One region of the Mixta hanseatica genome, then DNA from elsewhere that is predicted to be linked to it. Evidence: predicted binding sites of a transcription regulator. Region 1 holds the regulator's gene; each other region holds the start of a gene.

Region 1 (7,349 bases):
AATTCGCCGTCGGTTACGACCTGCAGGCCGCTGGCGCGCTGCTGCTCCACGACATGACGAATCTCTTCATCTTCCACGCGACGCAGCGCTGCGGCATCAATTTCCCCGGCGGCAAATTGCTCACGGGCGCGCTTAATCGCAGCCGGACGTAAAAAGCTGCCGACGACGTCAGCACGGAAAGGGGCGGTTGTTCTTTGCATTATGTTCAACTCCTGTCACGAGGCGATCCCGCCCCGCTGATTTACCGATGAAATAGTTTCAGAATTTTATTTTTAAGACTTCTGGATGTCTAAATGTCTGAAATCAGCGTCTCATGACTTTTGCTCAACGGCAAGGGAGGAAAATTCATAACACATGAAAAATATTCATGTTGCAGCGGGCGCGGTCATAATCCCAGCAGCGCCTTCGCCTGGCTCATTTGCTCATCGGAAAGCGGCAGATAGCCCGCCTGGGTAACCAGCGCCTGTCCCTGTGGAGAGAGCACATGGCGTAAAAAGGCTGCGGTTAGCGGTTCTGGCGGCTTACCCGGCGGTTTGTTGATATAGATATAGAGCGGGCGCGCATAGGGATAGCGTCCGCTGCGGATGGTTGCGGCGTTGGGCACCACGGCTTCGCCCTCTTTCGCCAGCGCCAGCGTTTTCACACCGCTGATATGGAAACCAAAGCTGGCGTAGCCAATGGCGTTAAGATTGCTGGCAACCGCCTGCACCACCGCCGTCGAGCCGGGATACTCGCCGACATCACGACGAAAATCGCCGCTGCACAGCGCCTGTTGTTTAAAGAACCCCCAGGTGCCGGATGCAGAATTACGGCCCAGCCGCTGTAGCGATCGCTCGCGCCAGCTACGCTGCGTTAAGCCTAAATCGCCCCAGGTTTGCGGCGAATGCGCCGCGCCGCAGCGCCGCGTAACGGAAAAAATGGCGTCCAGCTGCTGCGCGTTAAGCTGGCTAAGCGGGTTGTCCTGATTCACCACTACCACCAGCGCATCCAGCGCCACCGGCACCGCCAGCGGCGCATAGCCATAGCGCTGTTGAAACAGCTGACGCTCCGAAGGCTGCATCGGGCGGCTCATGGCCCCCAGCTGCGCTGCGCCTGCGGCCAGCGCGGTAGGCGCAGTGGAGGAGCCGGCGGCCTGCACCTGCACATTGACGCCTGGGTGCTGCAGATTAAAGCTTTCGCCCCACAGCGCCATTAAGTTTCCCAGCGTATCAGAGCCAACGCTGCTGAGATTTCCGGCCAGCAGCGCAGGCTTTGCCTGCAACGCGCCGGAAAACAGCAGCAGCAGCACCATGATGATTTTCATACTTTGCATCCGTCAGATTTTACGCGCCGCATTGTCCGGCAGATGCTGACTGACAATCAACCTTGTCGGCAGGATAAAGCTAAAGCAGGTCTCTTTATGCGGCTGACTGACGACCGCCAGACGCGCCCCGTGATGACTCAGCGCATGTTTAACTATCGCCAGCCCCAGCCCGCTGCCACCGGTCGCGCGCGATCGCGCCTTATCCACCCGATAAAAACGCTCGGTCAGGCGCGGTAGATGTTCCTGGGCAATGCCCGGCCCGTTATCTTTCACCGCAAACAGTGCGCCCTGTTTGCAAAACTGCCAGCTCACCTCGATATGGGTGCCTTCCGGCGTATGGTTCACCGCGTTGTACACCAGGTTAGAGATGGCGCTGCGTAGCTGCTCTTCGTTGCCGAACACTTTTAGCTGCGCATCGGTATGAAAGGTAATCTGATGGCGTCCGTTACTCAGCGTTTCCGCCTCGCGCTGCAGCAGCCGCAGCATCATCGGCACATCCACTTTCTCCGCCAGATCGATCGCGGGCGCGGCCTCAATACGCGACAGCGTCAGCAGCTGCTTCACCAGTCCATCCATTCGGCGCGTTTGCTCCTGCATGGTTTGCAGCGCCTTTTCGCGTGATTTTCCCTCCAGCACCGCATCGCTCATCATCTCCAGATAGCCCTGCAGCACCGTGAGCGGCGTACGCAGCTCATGGCTGACATTAGCGAAGAAGTTGCGCCGCGCGCCTTCCAGCTGATGCATCTGCGTCACGTCGCGCGCTACCAGCAGCCACTGCCCTTCGCTGTAAGGCATCACGCGGAATTCCATATGCAGCTGATTATTCATCACCAGCGTCAGTGGACGAACAAAATCCTGCTGACGCAGATAGCGAGAAAATTCAGGATAGCGCAGCAGATTAAGGATGTTCTGGCCGTTATCTTCCGGCCAGCGCAGGCCAAGATGCTGCTGTGCCAGGCCGTTGCACCAGAAAATGGTGCCCTCGTCGGTGGTCAGCACCACCGCGTCAGGAAGGGATTCCGCCCCGCTGCGAAACCGTTTAATCAGGTTCCCCAGTTCACGACGGCGACGACGGTTGCGCAGCTGCATCTGGTAAAGCCCGTAAAATAGCGGCTCCCAGCTCCACTGTCCGCCAGGCGGCGTCATGGTGCGGTCGGTCCACAGCCAGTGCGACAGACGCAGCAAATTCCAGAAATGCCAGCCCAGCAACAGCAGCACGGCGCACAGCAGGAACCACGGCAGATAGCCGATAAGCAGCCCGGCCAGCAGCGCAGGCAGGCAGACCAGCACCAGTTCCAGTAATAATCTCTTCCAGGAGAGGCGTTCCAGCACGGGGCAGACTCCGATCAGTAACGAGCGGAGAAACGATAACCCGTTCCACGTACGGTTTGCACCATGCGATCGTGGCCGGTCAGCTCCAGCGCTTTACGCAGCCGCCGAATATGCACATCCACCGTGCGATCCTCAACGTAAACATTGGTGCCCCAAACGTTGTTCAGCAGCTGTTCGCGGCTGTAAACGCGCTCCGGGTGCGTCATAAAAAAGTGCAGCAGTTTATATTCCGTCGGCCCCATCTCCAGCGGCGTGGTATCTGACATCACGCGATGGGAAGAGGGATCCAGGCTCAGACCCTGAATTTCGATCACATCCTCCACCGCCATCGGCGAGATGCGGCGCATCACTGCTTTAATGCGCGCCACCAGCTCTTTAGGCGAGAACGGTTTGGTGATGTAGTCATCGGCGCCCACTTCCAGGCCGCGCACCCGATCTTCTTCTTCGCCGCGCGCCGTCAGCATCATCACTGGAATGTCGCGCGTCATCGCTTCACGCTTGAGATGTTTAATAAACTGAATGCCGCTGCCGCCGGGCAACATCCAGTCAAGCAGGATCAGATCGGGCCAGGGTTCGATTAGCAGGTTGACGGCGCTGTCATAATCATCCGCCTCTATCGGCTGATAATCATTTTGCTCCAGCACGAAACACAACATTTCCCTGATGGGGGCTTCATCTTCGACAACCAGAATGCGCTTAGCCATTATTGCTCCTGCGAATGTGACTCTCTGTCACGGGGATTTGCGGCGTCATTATGCGTCAGTTTTATGACAGATTTATGAAAAATGCACGGCCCCCGTGGCGCTTTAATAACGCTTTTGTGAAGCTGTCAGAAAGCATTTTTGGCAACCAACGCGCCGCTTCTGAAATCCAGTTCCCTTCTGCGGCCTGGCTCTGGTTATAATCGCCTCCGGCGTTCTGCTATTAGCTGGGAGTTCTATGCGCATTATTCACACTTCAGACTGGCATCTCGGTCAGTTTTTCTATACCCGCAGCCGTGCCGCCGAGCATCAGGCTTTTTTTAACTGGCTGATTGAGCAGGTTGAAGCGCATCAGGTGGATGCGGTGATTGTGGCGGGCGATATCTTTGATACCGGCTCGCCGCCCAGCTATGCGCGCGAACTCTATAACCGCTTCGTGGTGGATCTGCATCGCACCGGCTGTCAGCTGATTGTGCTGGGCGGCAACCACGACTCCGTCGCCACGCTTAACGAATCACGCGAGCTGCTGGCCTGTTTGAATACCCGGGTGATTGCCGCCGCCAGCGGCGATCCTGAAGAGCAGGTGCTAACGCTGATGACCCGTCAGGGCGAGCCGGGGGCGGTGCTGTGCGCCATCCCGTTCCTGCGTCCGCGCGATATTATGCGCAGCCAGGCGGGGCAGTCCGGCGAGCAAAAGCAGATCAGCCTGCTGAACGCCATCACGCAGCACTATCAGCGCAGCTACCAACACGCCCGCGCGCTGAGCCAACGGGCAGAGAAGCCGCTGCCGGTGATCGCCACTGGCCATCTGACTACCGTCGGCGTCAGCAAGAGCGAAGCGGTGCGCGATATCTATATCGGCACGCTGGATGCCTTTCCGGCGCAGGCCTTTCCCGCCGCCGACTATATCGCGCTCGGCCATATTCATCGGGCGCAGCGCATCGCCAACAGCGAACATATCCGCTATAGCGGCTCGCCGTTGCCGCTCAGCTTTGATGAGCTGGGCAGCCAGAAAAGCGTGTTTCTGGTCAGTTTTGCCGACGGCAAGCTGGCCGGCGTTGAACCGCTGCCGGTGCCGGGTTTTCAGCCGATGCAGACCATCAAGGGCACGCTGGCGGAGATCGAACAGCAGCTGAAAGTTTTTGCCGATGCTGCTCCGCCGCGTCCGGTGTGGCTGGATATCGAAATTACCACGCAGGAATATCTGCATAACATGCAGCAGCATATCCAGGCGCTAACCGAAGGGTTGCCGGTGGAGGTGCTACTGATGCGCCGCAGCCGTGAGCAGCGCGAACGTGCGCTTGCCCGCCTGCAAAACGAAACGCTGAGCGAGCTGAAAGTAGAAGAAGTCTTTGAACGGCGACTGGAGCAGGAAGAGGAGACGGACGAGGCGCGATGCACCCGCGTGCGCCAGCTCTTTAGCGGCACGCTGGATGCGCTTTATCAGGGCGAGGAGAGCCAGCCATGAAGATTTTGTCGCTACGTTTTAAAAACATTAACTCGCTAAAGGGCGAATGGAAGATTGATTTCACGCGCGAACCCTTTGCCAGCAGCGGGCTGTTTGCCATTACCGGCCCAACCGGCGCCGGTAAAACGACTCTGCTTGATGCCATTTGCCTGGCGCTCTATCACGAAACCTCGCGCCTGGGGAAAATTTCCCAATCGCAGAATGAACTGATCAGCCGCGATACCGCCGAATGCCTCGCTGAAGTGGAATTTGAGGTGAAAGGCGAGGCCTGGCGCGCTTTCTGGAGCCAGAACCGGGCGCGTGGCGCGGTAGATGGTAATTTGCAGGCGCCGCGCGTTGAGCTGGCGCGCTGCATCGATAACGTGATTGTCGCCGACAAGGTCAAAGACAAGCTGGAGATGATCGCCCAGCTGACCGGACTCGACTTTGCCCGCTTTACCAAATCGATGATGCTGTCGCAGGGGCAGTTCGCCGCCTTCCTGAACGCCGACGTCAACGATCGCGCCGAGCTGCTGGAGGAACTGACCGGCACGGAGATTTACGGCCAGCTCTCAGCGCGTATTTATGAACAGCATAAACAGGCGCGCGTTGAACTGGATCAACTGCGGGCGCGGGCTGCCGGCATGGCGCTGCTGGATGAAACGGCGCGGCGGCAGCTGGAAAATGAACTCGCGGCGCTGGCGCAGCAGGAAAGCCTGCTGCATCAGCAGCTTAATCGCCTGCGCCTGCAACAGCAGTGGCTTAGTCAGCAGCAGCGCCTGCAGCAGGAAAAAAATCAGGCGCTTAGCGCGCAACAACAGGCGGAAAACCACTGGCAACAGGCAGAGACAGAACGCCAGCGGCTGGCGCGATCGGAACCGGCGGAGAAACTGCGCCCGTACTGGCAACAGCGCCAGCAGCTGCAACAGGATCTGGCGCAGCTTAATCAGCAAGCGCAGCAGCTTACTGCTGCCCTGCAAGAAGCAAGTGAGCAGTTACAAACTTTGCAACGCCAGCAGCAACAGGCTGAACAGGCGCACCAGCAGCTAAATACGCAGTGGCGGGAACAGGAGAGCCTGATCAACGAACAGGTGATCCCGCTCGACCATCAAATCGACACGCTGGCGCAGCAGCTTTCCCTACAGCAGCAAACGCTGCAGGAAAACCAGCTGGTGCTGCAGCAGCGCCAACAGCGTCAGCAGCAGCTAAGCCATGAGCAGCAAGCTCTGCATGCGCAGCAACAGCAAGAGCAACAGTGGCGCCGCGATCATGCCCAGGCGGCGAACTGGGGTGATCTGCTGGGCGGCTGGCGTGAACGTTTTCAGCAGCAGCTGCGGCTACAGGAGAACCTGAATGCGTTGCAGACCCGACAGCGGCAGCTACAGCTGGAGTGCGACGAACAGCAGCAGCAGCTTAGCCAGCTGACCACCCAGGCTGTCCCGCTGGAAAATGAACTGGCGCAGGCCCGCCAGCAGGCGCAGCAGGCAGAGCAAGCGCTTACTGCACTTCAGCAACAGCCGGAAAGTACGCTGCGTCACCAACTGGAGCAGCTACAGCAGCAGCGCCCGCTGCGCCAGCAGTTAGCGATCGCCTCCTCTACCCTGCGTCCGCTGAGCCAGCGCTACGCGCAGCAGCAGCAGGAGCTACAGGCGCTGGAGACACAGATCCAGCAGCAAACGCAGCAGCTGGCAGAGCGGCGCCAGGCATGGAAAGAGAAACATCAGCATCGCGTTGACCTGGAAAAACAGCTGGAGCTGGAGCAGCGGATTGTCAGCCTTGAGCAAGAGCGCGCGCGTCTGGTGGCCGGCAAGCCCTGTGCGCTGTGCGGTTCGACCGAGCATCCGGCGGTAGAACGCTACCAAACGCTGACCCTGACGGAAAATCAGCAGCGTCTGGAAGAGCTCCGTCAGCAGGAAGAGCAGTTGAAAATTGCCGGCGTCACCTGCGGCGAGCAGTTAAAGGCGTTGCAGAGCCAGCAGGCGTGGCTTAGCCAGCAGCAGCAAACGCTTAACGTTGATCTGATGCGCCAGCAGGATGAATGGCAAACGTTGCTGGCGGCGGCGAACCTGACGCTGACGCTGGAAGATGAGGCAGGCCTCAGCGCCTGGATCGACCAGCAGGAACAGCAGGAAAAAGCGCTACTGCAACAGCAACAGCAACAGGAGCAGGCTGCACGCCGGGTACAGCAGGCGAAAGAGGCGCTGGCGGCCTGTCAGCAGCGCTGGCAGCAGCAGCAGCAGGCGCAGCAGTTGGCGGAACAGCAGCTGCGCTACAGCCAGCAACAGCGCCAGGAGACGGATCAACAGGCTCAGCAGCTGATGGCGCAGCGGCAACAGTTTACGGAAGGCCTGACGCAGGAGCTGGCGCAGTACCAGCTTACGCTGCCGCAACCGCAGGCACAGCAGGCCTGGCTGGAGGCGCGTCAAAATGAATGGCGGCGCTGGCAAAAAAGCGAGCAAGTGCTTACCGATATAGCGACGCGCCTTGCCGCCTGCGATACCGCCCTACAGGCGACTAATGAAGAGCTGGCGCAGCTGACGCAGCAGAAACGGCATGCTGACGCCCT
Region 2 (7,349 bases), 1.3 Mb from region 1:
GTCACGCAAATCACAGTTCCTGCTGGCCAGTGGCGCCGGGCTTAGCGTCGCGTCTATTTATTACAGTCAGCCGATGCTGGGCATTATGGGCAGCAGTTTTCATACCGGCGTTAGCCAAACCGGGCTGGTGCCGACCCTGACTCAGCTGGGCTATGCGCTGGGGATCTTATTTCTGACGCCGTTAGGCGACCGCTACGATCGCCGTCATATTATTTTGCTGAAAGGCCTGCTGCTGACCTTAATGCTATTGCTGTGCAGCGTTACCGGCACCTGGAACATGCTGTTGCTGAGCAGTCTGGCGATTGGCCTGATGGCTACCGTGGCGCAAGACATTATTCCAGCGGCGGCGGCGCTGGCTACGGATCGGCAGCGCGGCAAAACGGTCGGTACGGTGATGACCGGTTTGTTGGCCGGCATTTTACTGTCGCGGGTAGTGAGCGGCGCGGTGGCCGACGCGTTTGGCTGGCGCAGCATGTATGCCGCCGCCGCGTTAGGCGTGCTGCTGATTACCCTGGCGATCTGGCAGGCGCTGCCGCGTTTTACCCCCGCTTCGCGCCTCTCTTATCTGGCGCTGCTGCGCTCGCTGGGCCAGCTGTGGCTACAGCATGGCGCGCTGCGCCGCGCCGCGCTGGCGCAGGGGTTGCTTTCCATTGCGTTCAGCGCCTTTTGGTCAACGCTGGCGCTGATGCTGGCCGAACGTTATCAGTTGGGCAGCGCTACCGCCGGCGCCTTCGGGCTGGCAGGCGCCGCGGGCGCGCTGGCCGCGCCGATTGCTGGCGCCATCGCCGATCGTCATGGACCGCACCAGGTGACGCGGGTGGGCTCGGCGCTGGTGATGCTCTCGTTTGCGCTGATGTTTGTTATGCCGCTGCTGTCGCCGCCGGTCCAGCTGGCGGTGATTGTGATTAGCGCGGTAGGCTTTGATTTGGGTTTACAGGCCACGCTGATTGCTCACCAGTCGCTGGTTTATGGACTGGATCCGGCTGCCCGCAGCCGCCTGAACGCGGTAATGTTTACGGTGATATTTATTGGCATGGCCAGCGGTTCTATCCTCGGCAGTCAGGCCTTAGCGTTAGCGGGCTGGACCGGCGTAGTGGTGTTGGCCACGCTGGCATCTGCGGGCGGCCTGATACTGCGTCTGCGCAGCCGATAATGCGTTGCCTGTGGCTGGTGCCTCAGGCGTCAGCCGCTACACTGAGAGAAGAGTCTCTTTCACCAGTGGAGGCAGTATGGCTGTTTACGATAAGCAAAATTTTCCCGTAGAAAAGGTGCGCAAATATCTGGAGCCGGGACCGGTGGTTCTGGTGACATCTAGCTGGGAAAACCAGAGCGATATTATGACGCTTGGCTGGCATACCATTCTGGAATTTTCTCCTTCGCTGCTGGGTTGCATGATCGCCAGCATGAACGTGAGCCACGATTTCATCCGCAACAGCGGCGAATGTGTGATTAATGTGCCCACCCATGAATTGATCGATCAGGTGGTTACTATCGGTAACAGCCATGGCGATGAGGTGGATAAATTTACGGTTAATTGCCTTAGCGCTGAGCCGGGTAGCGTAGTTAAAGCGCCGCTGATTGCCGAATGTTTCGCCAGTTTTGAATGCCGCCTGTACGACGGCGCGCTAGTGGATAATTATAACTTTTTTATCTTTGAAGTGGTGAAGGCGCACGTCGATCAGCAGGTCACTTCTCCTGCCACGCTGCACTATACCGGTGAGGGCCTGTTCCGCGTAATGGGCGAGCAAACCAGCGATCAGCATCGGAAATTTAAGCCAGAGATGCTGATTTAACATGAAAAATTTTCCTGTTAGGCGGTTAGCTGAACAGAAAGAGCGGCGCGAATTGCCGGTGAATAGCAGATTATGCGAGGATGACTGGCTTAGCGTCACGACCCAATCTGGAGAAGTAAAAGAATGGCAATTGAATATGCGGTAATTGCAGGCGGATGTTTCTGGTGTACTGAAGCGGTGTTCAAGGACATTATCGGCGTTGAATCCGTAGAAAGCGGCTATACCGGCGGTACGCGCCCTAACCCCACCTATGAGCAGGTATGCAGCGGCGCGACCGGTCATGCTGAAGCCATCCGCATCGGTTTCGATCCGGAAAAAGTCAGCTTTGGCGATCTGCTGGACATCAGCTTTGTTACGCACGATCCAACCCAGTTGAACCGTCAGGGCAACGATATTGGCACCCAGTATCGCTCGGCGATTTTCCCGGCGAATGCTGAACAGGAAGCGGAAGCCAAAGCGGCGATCGCACGCGCGCAGCAGGATTACAACGACCCGATCGTGACCACTATCGAGCCGCTGACAGAGTTTTATCCGGCGGAAGATTATCACCAGGATTACTGGGAGGGCGCGGGTCAGCGCAACGGCTACTGCATGGCGGTGATCCCGCCGAAGCTGCAGAAGCTGCGTAAAAGTTTTGCTAACCGCGTGAAGTCATCTTCATAAGCGGTAATAAAGAAAGCGTCCCGCGCCGTTCAGGCTGCGGGACGCTGCATCAAAAAGTTTTGTATCTTTACGAGCGGCTCGACTTCCCGAGAAAATTATCCCCTTACCCCTCGTCTTTTATTTTTTCAGCCCCAGCGCATCGTGAATAGTAAAGAACAGATCGGTCTGGTCAGTCAGGCCAACGACATTAGCCGCATGCGGGCCCCAGGCAGCGATACGCAGCTGTGTACCGGTGTGCTCCTGCGACTCTCCTTCCGAATTGCCGTAGCTGACGGTCATTACCGCGCCATCTTTAGTATTCAGCGCCTGCGTCAGACCCGGCGCTTTGGTACCGTTTTCAACGATCTGGCTGGAATGTGCATGGTCGGCGGTCACGATGACCAGCGTGTTGCCATCTTTACGGGCGAACTCCAGCGCCTTTTGTACCGCCTCGTCTAAATCCACGGTTTCGCCGATTTGTCCGCAGGGATTAGCTGCGTGATCCTGTTTATCGATCGAGGCCCCTTCCACCTGCAGGAAAAAGCCCTGTTTATTGCTGCTCAGTAGGCTGATGGCCTTATCGGTCATTTGCGCCAGCGTCGGCGTACTGGCAGGACGCTGCGCATTCGCTTCACAGGTGACGGCGGGCTTATCGATATTACCGTGATAGCTGGCTTTCGGCCCCTGCCAACGCACCGGCATGTTGCCTTCACTAAACAGGCCCAGCAGCGGTTTTTGCTGGTTGGCTACGTTGACCGCATTAAGCGTTTGCAGATCGCTCACCAGCTGATAGCCGCGCGCTTCAGCCTGTTCACGCAGCGTTTTGCCCTGATAATCGCCCGCTTTAGCCACTTCGCTAAAGGTTTTCGCACCGCCGCCCAGCGTAACATCGGCACGTGTCACCAGTAACTGTTCAGCGATCGATCCTCTGCCGCCCTTTTCCAGCGCATTGCTGGCGCAGAGTTCGCTGGTTTTTACCGGGCCGTAGCATTTGCGCGAGGTGACGTGAGAGATTTGCGCCGCAGGCGTGGCATCTTCCAGCTCAGCGGTAGAGACATTACCGGTGGCTTTGCCCGCTGCTTTCGCCAGTTCCAGCAGGGTGACATGATCTTTACCGTTAACGTCAACGCCAAGCGCACCGTTATAAGTTTTTACGCCAGTGGACCAGGCAGTTGCCGAGGCGGCCGAGTCGGTAACGTAGTTAGGTTTATGCGTCTCTTTATCCAGCGAGTAGTGAGTGTATTGTCCGGTCAGCGGTAGCGCATCGATTCCTTTAAAAAAGCCGCCCGCGCCCATGGCATAGTTGCGCGCCAGGGTGATTTCCGAGTCGCCCATGCCGTCGCCGATCAGCAAAATAACGTTTTTCGCCGGCGCATTGCTTAACGATGCCCTTAGCGCTGCGGTTTGGTCACCGCTAAAACGGCGCGCGCCGCCCTGCTGGGTGATGTCGCCTGAGGCGGCACGAGAGAGCGTCGCCATCTCTGCCATGGCGTTGCCAGCGATCAGGGTTGCCAGCAGCGAGAGCGCTAATAAGGGCTGTTTTTTCATTTACTTAATCCTTGGTAAATTTTTATTGCGAGGTGTGTAAAGAAGCGTAAGTCAGGAAGATGTCGTTTTTCTTACGCTGCGATGTCGTTTTTATGACAGCCCTGATGAAAGGAAGAAATTGTATAAGCCTTAAGCGGTGGTAACGAAAGGGAAAAATAGTGCTTGATTCTGTAATAACAACTCCCTATAGTAGCGCCCCGTTGCCACCCAGAGCGGTGTCAACAGACAATACGGTGAGGTGTCCGAGTGGCTGAAGGAGCACGCCTGGAAAGTGTGTATACGGCAACGTATCGGGGGTTCGAATCCCCCTCTCACCGCCATATTCTATGAAAGAGCCTGAGCGAAAGTTCAGGCTTTTTTGTCTGCATAACGCCCTACACCTTTCAGGTATAAAAAAGCCCGGACTTGCGTCCGGGCTTGGGCTACAGCTACTCACTCAATCAACTATAAGCATGCAGCGCGCGCTGACAGAGCGCGGAACGCACGCAATCCTCTTTTTCAAACCGCACCAGGCTAACCATTTCATCTTCGACAAAACGGTTAAGCGCGTCGGCGAGGCCTGATGTCACACCCGCTGGCAAATCGCATTGGGTAATATCGCCATTCACGATAACCGTGACGTTCTCGCCCAGACGGGTTAAAAACATTTTCATTTGTGCCGCGGTGACGTTTTGCGCTTCATCGAGGATCACTACGGCGTTTTCGAAGGTACGCCCGCGCATATAGGCAAAGGGAGCGATCTCTACCTTGCCGATTTCCGGACGCAGACAATATTGCATAAAGGAAGAACCGAGACGTTTAACCAGAACGTCGTAGACCGGGCGGAAATAAGGTGCAAACTTCTCAGAAATATCGCCGGGCAAAAAGCCCAGGTCTTCGTCCGCCTGCAGCACCGGTCGGGTCACGATAATCCTGTCGACATCCTTGTTAATCAGGGCTTCTGCTGCTTTTGCAGCGCTGATCCAGGTTTTACCGCAACCCGCTTCGCCGGTAGCGAAGATCAGCTGTTTTGTCTCTATGGCGTTAAGATAGTGCGCCTGAGCTTCATTACGCGCTTCAATCGGTGAACGATCGCGTGAATCACACGCCATACCGATGGCATCCAGGCCGCCCATATGCACCAGCGAGGTGACCGATTCTTCTTCACGCTGCCGATGGCTACGTGAATCGCTACGAAGCACTCGACGCGCTTCACGACGCGCTTTGATCACTGCTTTCTGTCTTCCCATAGTGGCACCTTACAGTTGGTTTCATTTCCCGCACCGGAGTCTCTCTGGTGCGATTACGTGAACGCTTTAGAGGGTGGCTTCCTTCAGAGCCTTACAAGCCATTGAATGAGCATACGCCGCAGGCATACGCCGGAAATCATAAAAGGAATGTGTTAAGCCGAGAGGATTGAAAAAAGAAGAAAATAGCCAGGAGAAAGAAAAACTCTCGCGAAAAAACGTGCGATGTTTTTTATTTGAAACGGGCTGTCCATTACAGGACTTTTCCATTCGCATTCTCCATCGAGGAAGCTGAACATGACAGACTACCGACCTGTATAAAGTGCAACAGATTCTTCTATTTTTGCAACAGCAATTTCACCTGAATGAATAAAAAACAATCACTCAATGGGCAAATAAAAAGAAACCCTTTTATTTTTACTTAAAATACAGAGGGATAAAAAAAGAAAATAAATCTGAGATTATTCAGAAATTCCATAATCGCCTATGGAAGGCATGCGCCAGCAGAAAAAATTGCAAAAAAAACGCCTCCCGCCATTTATAACCGGGCGGGAAAGCGACTGTTAATCAAGCCTCAAGTAATGACTGCGCCAGATAATGTTGATTATTTGCCACGCCGGGCAGAACAAAGAAATAGCCGCCCCCCACGGGTTTGATATATTCTTCCAGCGCTTCACCGTTGAGCCGCCTTTGTACCGCTAAAAATCCTTTTTCCAAATCGTGTTGATAACAAACGAACAGCAGCCCCATATCCAGCTGACCGGCAGAGGTGACGCCAGCGGAATAACTGTAGCCGCGACGCAGCATCAGGCTGCTTTGTGTTTCCGGCGTGCGCGGATTGGCCAGACGGATATGGGCATCAAGCGGAATGATTTTTCCCTGGGGGTCCTGCGTGTAGTCTGGCTCGTCGCGCTCGTTTTTCATCCCCAGCGGCGCGCCGCTCAGCTTTTCACGCCCAAAAATAGTTTGCTGCTCGCCCAACGGCGTACGATCCCAAAATTCAACGTGAAACTGAATAATACGCACCGCCTGATAGCTGCCGCCCACCGCCCAGGCAGGTTCCTGCTGATCTTTTGTGACCCAGAGGATCGCATCCATCAGCGCCTGATTTGCCGTATTCGGATTGGCGGTGCCATCTTTGAAACCCAGCAGGTTGATGGGCGTTTCTTTGCCTTTGCTGCGCGCCGCATGGTCGGAAATAAACCCTTCGCGCCGCCAGCGGATTGCCAGTAAATCAGGCGTATGTTTGATGATATCGCGCAGCGCATGGATGACGGTATCGTTGGTATTGGCGCAAATCTGTAGCAGCAGATCGCCATGGCAGCTTTCGGCATCTAACGCGTCGTTGGGAAAGCGCGTCATGGTTTGCAGTTTCGCAGGCTTCAGCGCCGTCAGGCCGTAGCGCTCGTCAAACAGCGCCTCCCCTACCGAAACGGTTACCGTCAAATTATCGGGCCAGATATGTTCGCCGAGGATGCCTGAATCCAGCGGCGGCAGCTGCGGATTGCTGACCGGCGGCGCGTTGCCGCCGCCGGTGAGAAAAGCGATGCGCTCAGTGAGTAGTTTAAACAGCCGCACCAGCTCGTTTTTATCATCCGCCAGCACATCAAAAGCCACCAGCATCATTGCCGCCTGCTGCGGCGTGGTGATCCCTGCCTGATGCGCGCCATAAAACGGCTGGCGCTCTTCCCGGGCGCTGGGAGAGAGCGCGCCAGGCGAGAAGCTTTTTGCTGCCGCGCCGCTGATTGGGCAACTGCTGCCCACCACAGCGGCGCCGCTCAGCAGACCGAGACCTTTTAACAAGCGGCGCCGTGAAGGCATCGCCGCGTCGGTCATCTTTTTCATCCTGATTAATCCAGTCCCAGCGTACCGCGCAACAGCGCCAAATCTTCCGCCAGCGTAGTGATCGGCCCTTTCAGCCGGTTGCGGTCGGTAATGGTCAGTTTCTCATACGAGGCGAACCCATCCTGGGTATGGTATTTAGACAGAATGGCATCAACTTTTTTGAAGTTGTTATCCACTTTGCCGAGCAGTTGCGGATTAGCCTTTTCCAGCTGCGGGCGCAGCAGGTTGACAATTTTCTGCGCGCCATCAACGTTGGCCTGAAAATCCCACAGATCGGTACGGCTATAGCGATCTT
Region 3 (7,349 bases), 1.2 Mb from region 1:
GATCCATCCGCGCGAAGGCGTCCAGAACGTCATGCAGCATCTGGATTGTATGTCGCCCCAACGACTCCAGGCTGACCAACAGCGGCTGATGCTGCTGGCTGAACTTCTCCAGCGCCGTACGGCTGATTTTTTCCGCGACGTCGCCAATGCGCTCCAGCTCAGAAATGGTTTTGATGATCGCCATTACCAGCCGCAAATCGCTGGCGGTCGGCTGGCGCTTGGCGATAATACGCACGCAGGCCTCATCAATATCCACTTCCATCATGTTGACCTTCTGGTCACCATCGATAACCTGCTTCGCCAGCTCAGCATCCTGATTATGCATCGCGGTAATTGCATCGGTGAGCTGCTGCTCTACCATGCCGCCCATAATCATCACCTGGGTGCGGATATGCTCAAGCTCAGCGTTAAACTGGCCGGAGATATGCTTGTTCAGGTTTAAATTGTCCATACCGATCTCCAGTTAACCATAGCGGCCAGTGATGTAGTCTTCAGTTTGTTTCTGATGCGGTTTGGTAAACAGCGTGTCGGTATCGCTGAATTCAATCAGTTCGCCCAGATACATAAATGCGGTGTGATCGGAACAGCGTGCAGCCTGCTGCATATTATGCGTAACGATCACCACGGTGTAATCCTGTTTCAGCTCGGTAATCAGCTCTTCGATACGGCCCGTTGAAATAGGATCCAACGCCGAGCAAGGCTCGTCCAGCAACAGCACTTCCGGTCGAATAGCGATACCGCGCGCAATACACAGGCGCTGCTGCTGACCGCCAGAAAGGCTATAGCCGCTCTGATGTAGCTTGTCTTTGGTTTCATTCCACAGCGCCGCTTTACTCAGCGCCCACTGCACGCGTTCATCCATCTCGGCACGCGGCAGCTTCTCAAACAGACGAACGCCAAAAGCAATATTGTCATAAATTGACATTGGGAACGGCGTCGGCTTCTGGAAGACCATGCCGACGCGCGCGCGTAGCAGGGCGATATCCTGCGCGTCGGCCAGAATATTCTCGCCATCCAATAAAATTTCGCCTTCGGCTCGCTGCTCCGGATACAGCGAGTACATTTTATTAAAGGTGCGCAGCAGGGTCGATTTGCCGCAGCCGGAAGGGCCGATAAAGGCGGTGACCTGATTACGGGCAATCTCCAGATTGATGTTTTTCAGCGCATGGAATTTTCCGTAATAGAAATTCAGATCGCGAACCTGAAGTTTGCCGGAAGTCTGATTAACCATAGTCTTCTCTTTCTCTTAACGCCGCGCCGTCGCAACCACGCGGTAATTAGTTTTTCGATTTGGCGAAAATCACACGCGCCAGAATATTCAGCAGCAGAACGCACAGCGTAATCAACAATACGCCTGCCCAGGCCAGGCTCTGCCATTCCGCAAAGGGACTCATGGCGAACTTAAAGATGGTGACCGGCAGGTTAGCCAGCGGCTGCATCATGTCGGTACTCCAGAACTGGTTCGACAATGAAGTAAACAGCAGCGGGGCGGTTTCCCCGGCAATACGCGCGACGGCCAGCAACACCCCGGTGATAATGCCGGAAATCGAAGCCTTCAGCGTAATGGCGGAGATCATCTTCCACTTGGGCGTACCCAGCGCGTAAGCCGCTTCGCGCAGACTATCCGGCACCAGTTTCATCATGTTTTCCGTGGTGCGGATCACGATCGGTATTTGCAGCAGCGCCAGCGCGATAACCCCAGCCCAGCCGGAGAAGTGCTGCATCTGCGCTACCACGATGGTGTAAACGAACAGCCCGACCACAATCGACGGCGCCGACAACAGAATATCGTTAATAAAGCGAATCACCTCCGCCAGCCAGGATTTACGGCCATATTCCGCCAAATAAATCCCCGCCATAATACCCAGCGGCGTACCAAACAGCGTGGCCCACAGGATTAACAGGCCGCTGCCTGCGATGGCGTTCGCCAGCCCGCCGCCAGCGGTATTCGGCGGCGGCGTCATTTCGGTAAACAGCGCCAGCGAGAAGCCATCGATGCCGCGGGTAATGGTGGTAAACAGGATCCATACCAGCCAGAACAGGCCGAACGCCATGGTAAGCAGCGATAACGTCAGCGCAATTTTGTTGCGCATGCTGCGTCGCGCCTGCATCTTACGGCGCGACGCCTGTAGCTCGGTACGAGCATGTAAATCCAGCGTGGTCATGAGCGCGCCCCTTCATTTTTCGTCAGCCGTAAAATCATCAGCTTGGAAATCGCCAGTACGATAAAGGTGATGACAAACAGAATCAGCCCCAACTCCATCAGCGCGGCAACATGCACGCCTGATTCCGCTTCGGCAAATTCATTAGCCAGCGCGGAAGTAATACTGTTGCCCGGCATATAGAGCGACACGCTGTCGAGCTGGTAGGTGTTACCGATAATAAAGGTTACCGCCATGGTTTCACCCAGTGCGCGTCCCAGACCCAGCATAATGCCGCCGATCACGCCGTTTTTGGTAAACGGCAGGACGATGCGCCAGATCACTTCCCAGGTGGTACAGCCGATGCCATAGGCGGACTCTTTCATCATCACCGGCGTCTGTTCGAAAACATCGCGCATTACCGACGCGATGTAAGGAATAATCATAATCGCAAGGATTACGCCAGCAGCCAGGATGCCGATGCCGAACGCCGGACCTTCAAACAGGGCGCCGACAAACGGAATAGTGGAAAGTACGTTACCGACCGGCGTCTGGAAGTATTCCGCAAACAGCGGCGCAAAAACGAAAAGCCCCCACATGCCGTAAACGATACTGGGGATGGCCGCCAACAGCTCAATCGCCACGCCCAATGGACGACGCAGCCAGCCTGGCGCCAGTTCGGTTAAAAACAGCGCGATACCAAAGCTGACCGGCACGGCAATCAACAGGGCGATAATAGAGGTAACGACCGTACCGTAAATCGGTACCAGCGCGCCAAAGTTCTCATTCGGCGCATCCCACTCTTTATTCCACAGGAAAGAGAAACCGAATTTCTCAATACTGGGCCAGGAGGAGATAAGCAGAGAGATAATGATGCCGCCAAGCAACAAAAGCACAATCAGCGCAGCCAGCTTAACCAGCGCACCGAAAATAATGTCACCTTGTTTTCCTGGGGCCTTAAAGGTCGGCCTGGATTCAGCCATAAAAGTCTCGATAGAAGAAATTCACAGGGGCGGCATTCAGCCGCCCGGATACTGCGGGTCGGCCTTCAGCCGACCCCTGCGACGGTGCAGGCACCGTTAAAGCCGGTTACTGGTAAAGCGCTTTGCCAGAACTGTCTTTGATCTGCGCTTTCCAGTCTGAGCGAATCTGCTCGACGACTGAATCAGGCAGCGTTGCGTAGTCCAGGCTGGTGGCAGTTTTGTCGCCGTCTTTATACGCCCAGTCAAAGAACTTCAGCACTTCAGCGCCTTTTTCCGCGTTAGCCTGATCTTTGTACATCAGAATGAACGTGGTGGTGGTGATCGGCCAGGCATCTTTGCCTTTCTGATTGGTCAGATCCTGAGCGTAGCTTTTGCTCCAGTCCGCCCCTTTCGCTGCGTTGCTGAAGGTTTCTTCAGTTGGAGAAACCGGCTGTCCATCGGCATCGATCAGCTTGGTGTAGCTCAGCTTGTTCTGTTTAGCGTACGCGTACTCCACATAGCCGATGGAGCCTGGCAGACGTTGTACGAAAGCGGCAATGCCGTCGTTGCCTTTACCGCCAAGGCCGGTAGGCCAGTTAACCGTGTTGCCTTTGCCGACTTTTTCGCTCCACTCCTGGTTCACTTTGGCCAAATAGCTGGTGAAGACAAAGGAAGTACCGGAACCATCCGCGCGGCGTACCACAGCGATATTGGTTTCTGGCAGCTTAAGGCCCGGATTCAGTTTAGCGATGGCCGGGTCGTTCCACTTTTTGATTTTGCCGAGGTAAATATCACCTACGGTCTGCCCGTCCAGCGTCAGCTGGCCAGACTGAATGCCCGGCAGGTTTACCGCCAGCACCACGCCGCCAATCACGGTAGGAAACTGGAACAGGCCATTTTTTTGCAGATCTTCATCTTTCATTGGCGCATCGGACGCACCAAAATCAACTGTTTTCGCGATTATCTGTTTAACGCCGCCAGAGGAGCCAATGCCCTGGTAGTTAATTTTGCTGCCGGTCGCTTGCTGATAATCCGCTGCCCACTTGGCATAAACCGGAGCCGGGAAGGTGCCGCCTGCGCCAGTCAGATCGGTAGCTGCGAAAGCAGAAACCGCGCTCAGCGAAAGGGTGGCGGCAACAAGTTTGGCTACGGTGCTACGCATCAGTGTCATATTCCCTCCAGGGGAGTAAAGGTCAGGGTGTATGCCGTTGTAGTAAGGATTAGTATTGCTGCAGGAGGGAAAATAGGACAGTTTGGTGACAGCGAGATGTACGTAATATGACAGTTTTGTGACGCAGGAAAAATGAACGGCGCGACACCCTTTACCCTGGCAAAACAGATTTGCCATACTTAACCATTGCGGAAAAGGCATCAGAAGAAATTATCGTGATTTCCTTATCAATCATGAAAAACAAAAAACCCGCTCAAGGCGGGTTTTTTATCACTAACACTTAACTGCTCAGGCTGTTGCCTTCATCGCTATCGTAAGGGCTAGCGAGCTGTTATCAACGCTTACAGCGCGACAACATTGGCCGCTGCAGGGCCTTTAGCACCGTTCTCGATAGAGAACTCAACTTTCTGACCTTCGTCTAAGGTTTTGAAATCGTTGCTCTGGATTGCAGAGAAATGTACGAATACATCTTTGCTGCCGTCTTGAGGAGTGATAAAGCCGAAACCTTTCTCAGCGTTGAACCATTTTACTAAACCAGTCATTTTGTTAGACATTGATAATTCCTTGATTGTTTTTTGAGCCACTCTTGGTGACGAATAGGTCTGCTTTGCAGATTTTTACTTATGGGGCACTTAGGAGGAGCTCACGAGGAAGGGTATCAATAGATAACGCTTGAACTGAGGACTGCTTTACTAAAACTGCTTACATAAGGTCTGTGTTTCAAACCGATGTCGCTATACTATCCTGGGTCCGATCCCCATTGCAAGCTTTAACTTCATTAATATTAAAATGTCGATCGATAGCGCCGCCAACCGCATCCCACAGTGGAAATATAACAGAGCGATTAAACAAAGGTAACGGCGTTTAGCCGCCGCCAGCTTTGCGTATAAAAAAATCCGGCATGCTTTTAACAGCATTACCGGATTTTTCACGTTAGGGTTTGTCCCGTTACGCTAAAGCAGCCGCACCTGCGGCCGCTTTAGGCAACACGCGCCTTATTCCACAGTAACCGATTTTGCCAGGTTACGCGGCTGGTCCACGTCGGTGCCTTTGATTAGCGCCACGTGATAAGAGAGCAACTGCAACGGCACGGTATAGAAGATCGGGGCGATAACTTCCTCTACATGCGGCAAAGAAATGATCTTCATCCCTTCGCTGTCGTTAAAGCCCGCATCCCGATCGGCAAACACATACAGCAGGCCGCCACGTGCGCGCACTTCTTCGATGTTGGATTTCAGTTTTTCCAGCAGTTCGTTGTTCGGCGCGACGACGATAACCGGCATATCGGCATCGATCAGCGCCAGCGGACCGTGTTTTAGCTCGCCAGCAGCGTAGGCTTCCGCATGAATATAAGAGATCTCTTTCAGCTTCAGCGCGCCTTCCATTGCAATGGGATACTGATCGCCACGCCCGAGGAACAGAGCGTGATGCTTATCGGAGAAATCCTCCGCCAATGCTTCAATCAGCTTGTCCTGCGCCAGCATCTGCTCAATGCGGCTCGGCAACGCCTGCAGCGCATGGACGATATCATGCTCAACCTGCGCATCCACGCCTTTCAGACGGCCAATCTTCGCCACCAGCATCAGCAATACCGTCAGCTGAGTGGTAAATGCCTTGGTGGAGGCCACACCGATCTCCGTTCCGGCTTTAGTCATCAGCGCCAGATCGGATTCACGCACCAGAGAAGAACCCGCGACGTTACAAATAGCCAACGAGCCGAGGTAACCCAGCTCTTTTGACAAACGCAGCGCGGCCAGCGTATCCGCCGTTTCACCCGACTGAGACAGGGTAATCAACAGGCTGTTTTTACGGACCGCCGATTTGCGATAACGAAACTCAGAGGCGATTTCCACATCGCAGGGCAGGTTAGCCAACGATTCGAACCAGTAACGCGCCACCATGCCAGAGTTGTAGGAGGTGCCGCAGGCGATGATCTGAATATGTTCAACCTGGCTCAGCAGGTCATTAGCGTTCGCCCCCAGTTCAGAAAGATCGACTTCGCCATGGCTAAAACGCCCGCTCAGGGTGTTTTTAATCGCGTTAGGCTGCTCGTAGATCTCTTTCTGCATGTAATGACGGTAGCCGCCTTTGTCGCCGGCATCATACTGCACGGTAGATTCGATTTCGCTGCGCTTGACGGAATTACCGGCGCGGTCAACGATAGTGATTTCCCGACGCGTAACCTCGGCGATATCGCCTTCTTCCAGATAGATAAAGCGGCGAGTTACCGGCAGCAAAGCCAGCTGATCGGAAGCGATAAAGTTTTCACCGACGCCACAGCCGATAACCAGCGGGCTACCTGAACGGGCGGCCACCAGCAGAGACGGATCGCGGCTATCCATAATTACCATACCGTACGCGCCGCGCAGCTGAGGAATCACGCGTAGTACCACTTCGCGCAGGCTGCCGCCCTGTTTCTGTTCCCAGTGCACCAAATGCGCCACAACTTCCGTATCGGTTTCCGAAACGAAGTGATAACCGCGTTCGATCATCAGTTCACGCAGCGGCTCATGGTTTTCAATGATGCCGTTATGCACAATAACGATATGTTCAGAAATGTGCGGGTGCGCATTCACTTCGGACGGCTCGCCGTGCGTCGCCCAACGGGTATGTGCAATACCGGTGCCGCCAATTAATGGATGCTGCTCGGCAGCCTCCGCCAGCTTCTGTACTTTACCTACGCGACGCAGGCGCGTGACGTGCCCTTGTCGATCCACTACCGCTAAACCCGCGGAGTCATAGCCGCGATACTCCAGACGACGCAAGCCTTCCAGCAGTATCTCTGCGATATCACGTTGCGCGACTGCGCCAACAATTCCACACATAGTTCTATTCCTGACTCATGGCGCTGATGCGCCCAGCGTTGTCATCTGACCTGATATACCAGCGTTGCTGGTTTCCCCGAGCCTTGTAGAGAGTGGGGAGTTATTGTTTTATTTTTTCTTCACCGGGCGTTGCCAGCCCGATTTTTGAATCTGTTCTTTACGGTTATAAACCAGCTCGCCAGCGGTCACGTCCTGCATAATGGTGGTGCCAGCGGCAATCGTCGCGCCGCTCGCGACCATTACCGGCGCC
Region 4 (7,349 bases), 1.5 Mb from region 1:
TGCCGGTACGGTAGTGATTACCGTCGAGGCGGCCCTGTTTGAAATCAAGGCGCAGACCACGAATCTCGGTGGTTTGCGGGAAAGAGCCGATGGTGGTAGTTGGCCACGCCGGCAGCTGAAAACGCTGGCGCTGTGCTTTAGCGCGCTCGGCGTAGCTGCTTTTACGTTCGCTATCCTGCGCGTTAATCGCCGCCAGTCGCTGCGCTACCGCCGCGTTATGTACCCGGGAAGAGTTACGACGCGCGCGGATCGGGGCGCTCCAGGCCTCCAGCGAAGCAGCATCATTGTTGTTCAGCGCCTGAGCCAGCAGTGCCAGCTCACCGCATTTCTGTAGCGCAAAAGAGAACCAGCTTTTCACTTCCTCATCCAGGCGGGTTTCGCTATTGAGATCGATCGGGCTGTGCAGCAGCGAGCAGGAAGAGCCAATCCACAACTGCTGACGTTGACTGACCAGTGGCTGCAGGCGTTCGAACCAGCTGCTCAGATCGGCGCGCCAGACGTTACGACCGTTAATCACGCCCACAGAAAGCAGCCATGAGGCTGGGATTTGCTGGTTCAGGCTGGCGATATCATCTTTGCCATGAACCAGATCAACATGCAGGCCCTGCACCGGCAGTTCACGAATGGTATTGATGTTCTGACCAATGCTGTCAAAGTAGGTCGTTAACAGCAGCTTGCTGTGCCCTTGCAGCGCCTCGTAGGCCGGTTTAAACGCATCCAGCCACGCCTGCGGCAGCTCCAGCACCAGCGCCGGCTCATCAATCTGTACCCATTCGATGTCGCGCTTCGCCAGCTCAGCCAATACTTGCTGATACACCGGCAGGATATCGTTCAGCAACGTCAGGCGATCGAACTGCTCGCCTTTCACTTTACCCAGCCACAGGTAAGTGACTGGGCCCAGCAGAACCGGCTTCACTTTATGGCCCAGCGCCAGCGCCTCGTCCACTTCATCCAGCAGCTGCGTCCAGCTCAGGCGGAACTGCTGCCCTTTGCTGAATTCCGGCACCATGTAGTGATAATTGGTGTTAAACCATTTGGTCATTTCAGCGGCGGCGGCAGGTTCGCCGGTCGGCGCGCGGCCACGGCCGATACGGAACAGCGTATCCAGATCCACTGAGCCGTCGCTATTCTGATGGCGCGCCGGCACATTGCCCAGCAGCAGGCTGGTGGTCAGAACGTGATCGTACCAGGCGAAATCGCCTACCGGCACCCGATCCACGCCCGCTTCTTTTTGCTGCTGCCAGTGTCGGGCGCGCAGCTCGCGGCCTACTTCCAGCAGATCTTGCTGGCTGCTGTTGCCGGCCCAGTAGCTTTCCTGCGCTTTTTTCAGTTCACGGCGCAGGCCGACACGAGGAAAGCCGAGCGTATGATTCAAAATGGTCATGCTGTTTCTCCATTAAAGCTTAATGAGTGGCGGTATCGGCACAGTCAGTTTAGGTACGACCAGCGCAACAACCGGGGCGCGGTGCCGTTTCTCGGGTTATAAACCCTGCCCGAACGTAAAATGACGGGCCGATCGGGATGTTTAGCCGTCCAGATGTTTACACCGCTATAATCTGCAGGTACTGTATATTCCTCAAGCGCAAATTGTTCATTGTCGTTATGAAGGACTCTCATGATCGAAATCAGGCACCTGCGAACGCTGCAGGCTCTCAGGAATAGCGGCTCTCTGGCCGCGGCGGCGGCGCAGCTTCATCAGACGCAGTCGGCGTTATCTCATCAATTCAGCGATCTGGAGCAGCGCCTCGGTTTCCGCCTGTTTGTGCGAAAAAGTCAGCCGCTGCGCTTTACGCCGCAGGGTGAGATTCTGTTGCAGCTGGCGGAACAGGTGCTGCCGCAGATCCAGCAGGCGCTGCAGGCCTGCCATGAGCCGCATCAGGCCACGTTGCGTATCGCCATTGAATGCCACAGCTGTATTCAGTGGCTGACGCCGGCGCTGGATACCTTCCGGCAGAGCTGGCCGCAGGTGATAATGGACTTTAAATCGGGCGTTACCTTTGATCCGCAGCCTGCCCTGCAGCAGGGCGAACTGGACGTGGTACTGACGTCAGATATCCTGCCGCGCAGCGGGCTACACTATTCGCCCATGTTTGATTTTGAGGTTCGTCTGGTACTGGCGCCGGATCATCCGCTGGCGAAGGTCACCACTATTACGCCGGAAGATTTAGCCCATGAAGTGTTGATGATTTATCCGGTACAGCGTCAGCGGCTGGATATCTGGCGTCATTTTTTACAGCCTGCAGGCGTTAGCCCAGCGCTGAAAAGCGTGGATAACACGCTGCTGCTGGTACAGATGGTGGCGGCGCATATGGGCATTGCCGCCCTGCCGCACTGGGTGGTGGAAAATTTTGAACGTCAGGGATTAATTACCACGAAAACGCTGGGCGCCGGTTTATGGAGCCGCCTCTACGCAGCGGTCAGGGATGGTGAACAGCGGCAGCCGGTAATTGACGGCTTTATTCGCTCAGCGCGTCAGCACGCCTGCCAGCATCTGCCGTTTGTGCGGGATGCCTCGCGCAACGCGTTGCCAACAGGATAAATTTTCATTCCGGCGGGTCGTTTATTTTGCCCGCCTTCCCTGAATATTGTGTCATTTTTAGGCGGCAGATTAATTAAAAACTGACGCTTAGTGAATTGACCCTCCCTCCTCAGAAGCATAATTTTCCCCCGGGGAGAAGCCAATTCCCCTATACGGAAATAGCAACCAAGAGGGATTTATAATGAGAGAATTATCAATCACAGAAGTGCAGGCCGTCAGCGGCGCGGGCCGGGTGCAGGATAAGTTAACCGAGGCTTATGGCTGGTTCTTTTCGCATGCGGCTAATACGCTGAACAACCTGTTTGATCTGGGTTATGACAAGGAAGCTGCTCAGAAAAAAGGCGAGGAATTTGGTAGCCAACTGGGTAAAGCCATTGAGGTTAAATTCGCTAACTTCCTTGAACGCATCCAGAATTACGTTACGGGTTGATAAAAAGAATACCGGCGTGAAAGCGCACGCCGGTATTGTTAAATTAGCGCACCCAGCGCCGATGAATCCACAAAGAGGCGACAATTAATCCGCCGCCGATAATAAAGGGCGGCCAGTCTGGCTGCTCCTGCCAGATAGCCAGGTTAACCAATAGCCCCGCCGGAACATGCATATTATTCATAATGCCCAGCGTGCCGGCATCGACCTGCGTCGCGCCGTAATTCCACATAAAATAACCCAGCCCGGATGCAGCGATACCCAGCCAGATCAGAATGCCCCACTGCAGATGCGTGGTAGGTAATTTTTGCGGATTGCCCCAGAGAAACCATGCAATTATCGCTATCAGCACGGCGCCCATATAGAACCAGGAGAAAGCGGTATGCTGCGGCATCGGGCGCGTTTCCTGCAGGCGCTTATAGCCCACCATCCCGATGGCAAAACAGATATTCGCCAGCTGTACCAGAATCAATCCCGTCCAGAAATGATCGCTCAGTTGGTCATAGCGGATGATTGCGGCGCCCAGCACCGCTAACAGCGCGCTAAACAGGTAGCCCATACGCACGCCTCGTCCGCTGAGCAGATCGTAGATCAAGGTGACATAGAGCGGTGTCATGACGGTGAACAGCAGGAATTCCGGCACGGTCAAATAGAGATAAGCTTCAAAGCTCAACAGATACATGACGCCCAGTTGCATCATGCCGACCAGCATATAAAGCAGCAGCGTGGAAGCACGGTAACCGCGCCAGCGCAGGAAAGGCAGAAATACCAGCGCCGCCAGCACCAGACGTACCAGCACGGAAAATACGCTGTCTACCTGCCCCGCCAGATAAACCCCAATCAGGCTGAACGAAAAGGCCCACAGAATGGTGGTGATTATGAGTAACGCCACATTACGCATCCAATAGTTAAACAGAGCGCTATTGTAACGGAATGCGCCCGCCTGGTAGCGACTATCTGGTTGACATCTGGTGGATTTGTCAGCACCTTGTCGTTTCCGTGTTACAGGATGCGCGAAAGCGAAAAGCCGTCCCGATCAATTTAATGGCGTTTTTTAACCATCCGGCGCGGGTAAAAACACGGTTTTGTGACGAGCTTTGCAACGCTTTGTCATAAAACTGTAACATTTGCGCTCTGCTTCACAGACCCTCTTTGCACCAGCCCCTATTCTTTGCGCGAAATGGAACATCCGTTAGTCAAAAATCGCTTTTCGCTCATTCTGTGGGCGCTTTAAACCATTTTGTGTCTCTGGAGACCTTTTATGCTTAGCATTTTTAAGCCAGCACCTCACCAAGCTCCTGTCGCTGCGGATCGCACCGATCCGCTTTATCGCCGTCTGCGCTGGCAGATTTTTATCGGCATCTTTTTTGGTTATGCCGCTTATTACCTGGTGCGTAAGAACTTTGCGCTGGCGATGCCTTATCTGGTGGAACAGGGATTTTCACGCGGCGATCTCGGCTTTGCCCTGTCCGGTATTTCTATCGCCTATGGCTTTTCAAAATTTATTATGGGCTCGATATCCGATCGCTCCAATCCACGCTTTTTCCTGCCTGCCGGGCTGATTTTAGCCGCGCTGGTGATGTTGGTTATGGGGTTCGTTCCCTGGGCGACCTCCAGCATTCTGGTGATGTTCGCGCTGCTGTTTCTCTGCGGCTGGTTTCAGGGCATGGGCTGGCCGCCGTGCGGACGGACAATGGTGCACTGGTGGTCGCAAAAAGAGCGCGGCGGCATCGTTTCCGTCTGGAACTGCGCGCATAACGTTGGCGGCGGCATCCCTCCTCTGCTGTTTTTGCTGGGTATGGCATGGTTTAACAACTGGAAAGCGGCGCTTTATATGCCCGCCTTTGCCGCCATCATTGTTGCGCTGATCGCGTTTGCTCTGATGCGCGACACGCCGCAGTCGTGTGGTTTGCCACCGATTGAAGCGTACAAAAATGATTATCCGCCTGACTACAGCGAACAGCACGAACAGGAGCTAACAGCCAAACAGATATTTATGCAGTACATTCTGCCGAACAAACTGCTGTGGTATATCGCACTGGCCAACGTTTTTGTTTACCTGCTGCGCTACGGCATTCTCGACTGGTCACCGACTTATCTGAAAGAGGTGAAGCACTTCGCGCTGGATAAATCGTCCTGGACCTACTTTCTGTATGAATATGCCGGTATCCCCGGCACCCTGCTGTGCGGCTGGATGTCGGATAAAGTGTTTAAAGGCAACCGCGGCGCAACCGGCGTATTCTTTATGGTGCTGGTGACCATCGCCACGGTGGTTTACTGGCTTAACCCGGTCGGCAATCCCGGTATTGATATGGCCTGTATGATCGTCATCGGCTTTTTGATCTATGGTCCGGTGATGCTGATTGGGCTACACGCGCTGGAGCTGGCGCCGAAGAAAGCCGCCGGCACCGCAGCGGGTTTTACCGGCCTGTTTGGTTATCTTGGCGGTTCGGTCGCGGCCAGCGCTATCGTTGGCTATACCGTTGACTTTTTCGGTTGGGACGGCGGCTTCCTGATTATGATCGGCGGCTGTGTGCTGGCGGTAATCCTGCTGCTGCTCACCATGTTCAGTGAAAACAAGCACAAGCAACAGCTGCAACAAGAGGGCAACCGATGAAAATAAAACTGTTGCTGGCAGCGCTGATGCTGACCGGGGCCTGCGGCGCTGGCGCGCAAAACCATGACAAGCTGGTTATCGCGCATCGCGGCGCCAGCGGCTACCTTCCTGAACATACGCTGCCCGCCAAGGCGATGGCTTATGCGCAGGGCGCGGATTTTCTTGAGCAGGATCTGGTGCTCACCAAAGACGATCGGCTGGTGGTACTGCACGATCACTATCTCGATCGCGTGACCGATGTCGCCGATCGTTTCCCGCAGCGCGCGCGTAAAGATGGCCGCTTCTACGCGATCGATTTCACGCTGGCGGAGATTCGCAGCCTGAATTTTACCGAAGGCTTTACGCTAAAAGGTGGCAAAAAGGTGCAAACCTGGCCGAACCGTTTTCCCGGCGGGAAATCCACCTTCCGCATTCATACTTTTGAAGAGGAAATCGAGTTTATTCAGGGCCTGAACCAGTCGACCGGTAAAAATATTGGCATTTACACTGAGATCAAAGCGCCCTGGTTTCATCATCAGGAAGGCAAAGATATCGCCACGCAGGTTTTGCAGGTGCTAAAGCAGTATGGTTACCGCAGTAAACAGGACAATGTCTGGCTGCAGTGTTTCGATTTTAATGAGTTAAAGCGCATTAAGAATGAGCTGGAGCCGAAAATGGAGATGGATCTGCGGCTGGTGCAGCTGATTACCGAAACCGATTCGCATGAGACAGAAGCGTTACAACAGGGAAAATGGGTCAACTACAGCTACGACTGGATGTTTAAGCCAGGCGCGATGAAAGAGCTGGCGAAGTATGTTGATGGCATCGGCCCGGATTACCATGAATTGTTCAGCGCCGATTCCAAACCGGGCGATATTCGTTTGACGCCGTTAGCGCAAGAGGCGCACGCCAGCCATTTGCAAATTCATCCTTACACGGTACGGGCCGATCAATTGCCGCCTTACGCAACGGATGTTAATCAGCTGTTCGACGCGTTGTATAACCAGGCGCAGGTTGACGGACTGTTTACCGATTTCCCGGATAAAGCCGTGCGGTTTTTAAATCGTTAATAAAAAAGCCAGGGCGTGAGAAAACGCTCTGGCTTTACTGTCGGTACGTTATGGCGTTCAGCTCAGGAAGAGTTCGCGCAGCTTACGCGGCACCGCGTCTTCCGCATTGGTGCCTATCACTTCCATTTCCGGCAGCAGATCTTTCAGACGCTGATGCGCATTACGCATAATGTAGCCTTTCTGCGCCATGATCAGCATCTCTTTATCGTTCATCCCGTCGCCGAAGGAGATACAGGATGCCAGCGAGTAACCCAGCAGTTTAGAAACTTCTTCCAGCGCGTGGCCTTTTGACACGCCGCCTGCCATTACCTCCAGGCAGGTCGGGAAAGAGAAGCTGACGTTGACCCGATCGCCCCAGCGCGCCAGGATGGCTTCTTCTAACGGCACCAACTTTTCCGCGTCGTCACAGATAAAAAAGACTTTGCTGATGCCGTCGGTTGGTAGCAGGCCGGGCTCATAGACCTGGTAGGTAAAGATGGATTCGCGGAAGTAGCGCTCTTCTTCCGGACGATGGCGGTTAAGGAACCATTCATCATCACGGTAGACGTTAGTGAGAATGTCGGGATCGTCATACTTAAGCGCATAGAGCTCGCGCGCGATATCTTCATCAAGGTTATGGCTGAAAATCAGTTCACCGGCGGTATTGTGTACACGCGCGCCGTTGGAGGTGATCATATAGGCTTCGATTTCCAGGTTATCACGCATTTGTGATACATC

What was found. Region 1 encodes PhoB, which activates phosphate uptake and scavenging genes when phosphate is short. Its sites were predicted from a motif close to CTGTCATAAAACTGNCNNAT; they were not measured.
Region 2: phoA (alkaline phosphatase) is a predicted target of PhoB. The motif match lies at 4,063-4,082, and genes of this name have one in related genera.
Region 3: pstS (phosphate ABC transporter substrate-binding protein PstS) is a predicted target of PhoB. The motif match lies at 4,380-4,399, and genes of this name have one in related genera.
Region 4: glpT (glycerol-3-phosphate transporter) is a predicted target of PhoB. The motif match lies at 4,074-4,093, and genes of this name have one in related genera.

The regions. Positions count from the first base shown of each region.
Region 1 is NZ_CP082904.1:1,193,543-1,200,891, reverse strand. It holds gene K6958_RS05735 (cobalamin-independent methionine synthase II family protein) at 1-200, opposite strand, end outside; gene K6958_RS05730 (PstS family phosphate ABC transporter substrate-binding protein) at 386-1,303, opposite strand; gene phoR (phosphate regulon sensor histidine kinase PhoR) at 1,316-2,635, opposite strand; gene phoB (phosphate response regulator transcription factor PhoB) at 2,650-3,339, opposite strand; gene sbcD (exonuclease subunit SbcD) at 3,575-4,804, shown strand; gene K6958_RS05710 (AAA family ATPase) at 4,801-7,349, shown strand, end outside.
Region 2 is NZ_CP082904.1:2,542,606-2,549,954, forward strand. It holds gene K6958_RS12240 (MFS transporter) at 1-1,153, shown strand, start outside; gene K6958_RS12245 (flavin reductase family protein) at 1,230-1,793, shown strand; gene msrA (peptide-methionine (S)-S-oxide reductase MsrA) at 1,917-2,456, shown strand; gene phoA (alkaline phosphatase) at 2,574-3,983, opposite strand; tRNA gene K6958_RS12260 (tRNA-Ser) at 4,216-4,303, shown strand; gene phoH (phosphate starvation-inducible protein PhoH) at 4,424-5,212, opposite strand; gene efeB (iron uptake transporter deferrochelatase/peroxidase subunit) at 5,777-7,054, opposite strand; gene efeO (iron uptake system protein EfeO) at 7,060-7,349, opposite strand, start outside.
Region 3 is NZ_CP082904.1:4,269,132-4,276,480, reverse strand. It holds gene phoU (phosphate signaling complex protein PhoU) at 1-451, opposite strand, end outside; gene pstB (phosphate ABC transporter ATP-binding protein PstB) at 464-1,231, opposite strand; gene pstA (phosphate ABC transporter permease PstA) at 1,278-2,165, opposite strand; gene pstC (phosphate ABC transporter permease PstC) at 2,162-3,124, opposite strand; gene pstS (phosphate ABC transporter substrate-binding protein PstS) at 3,231-4,274, opposite strand; gene cspG (cold shock protein CspG) at 4,616-4,828, opposite strand; gene glmS (glutamine--fructose-6-phosphate transaminase (isomerizing)) at 5,270-7,099, opposite strand; gene glmU (bifunctional UDP-N-acetylglucosamine diphosphorylase/glucosamine-1-phosphate N-acetyltransferase GlmU) at 7,208-7,349, opposite strand, start outside.
Region 4 is NZ_CP082904.1:4,015,168-4,022,516, forward strand. It holds gene metE (5-methyltetrahydropteroyltriglutamate--homocysteine S-methyltransferase) at 1-1,384, opposite strand, end outside; gene metR (HTH-type transcriptional regulator MetR) at 1,616-2,539, shown strand; gene K6958_RS19025 (hypothetical protein) at 2,721-2,969, shown strand; gene K6958_RS19030 (carboxylate/amino acid/amine transporter) at 3,013-3,858, opposite strand; gene glpT (glycerol-3-phosphate transporter) at 4,228-5,583, shown strand; gene glpQ (glycerophosphodiester phosphodiesterase) at 5,610-6,632, shown strand; gene yigL (sugar/pyridoxal phosphate phosphatase YigL) at 6,690-7,349, opposite strand, start outside.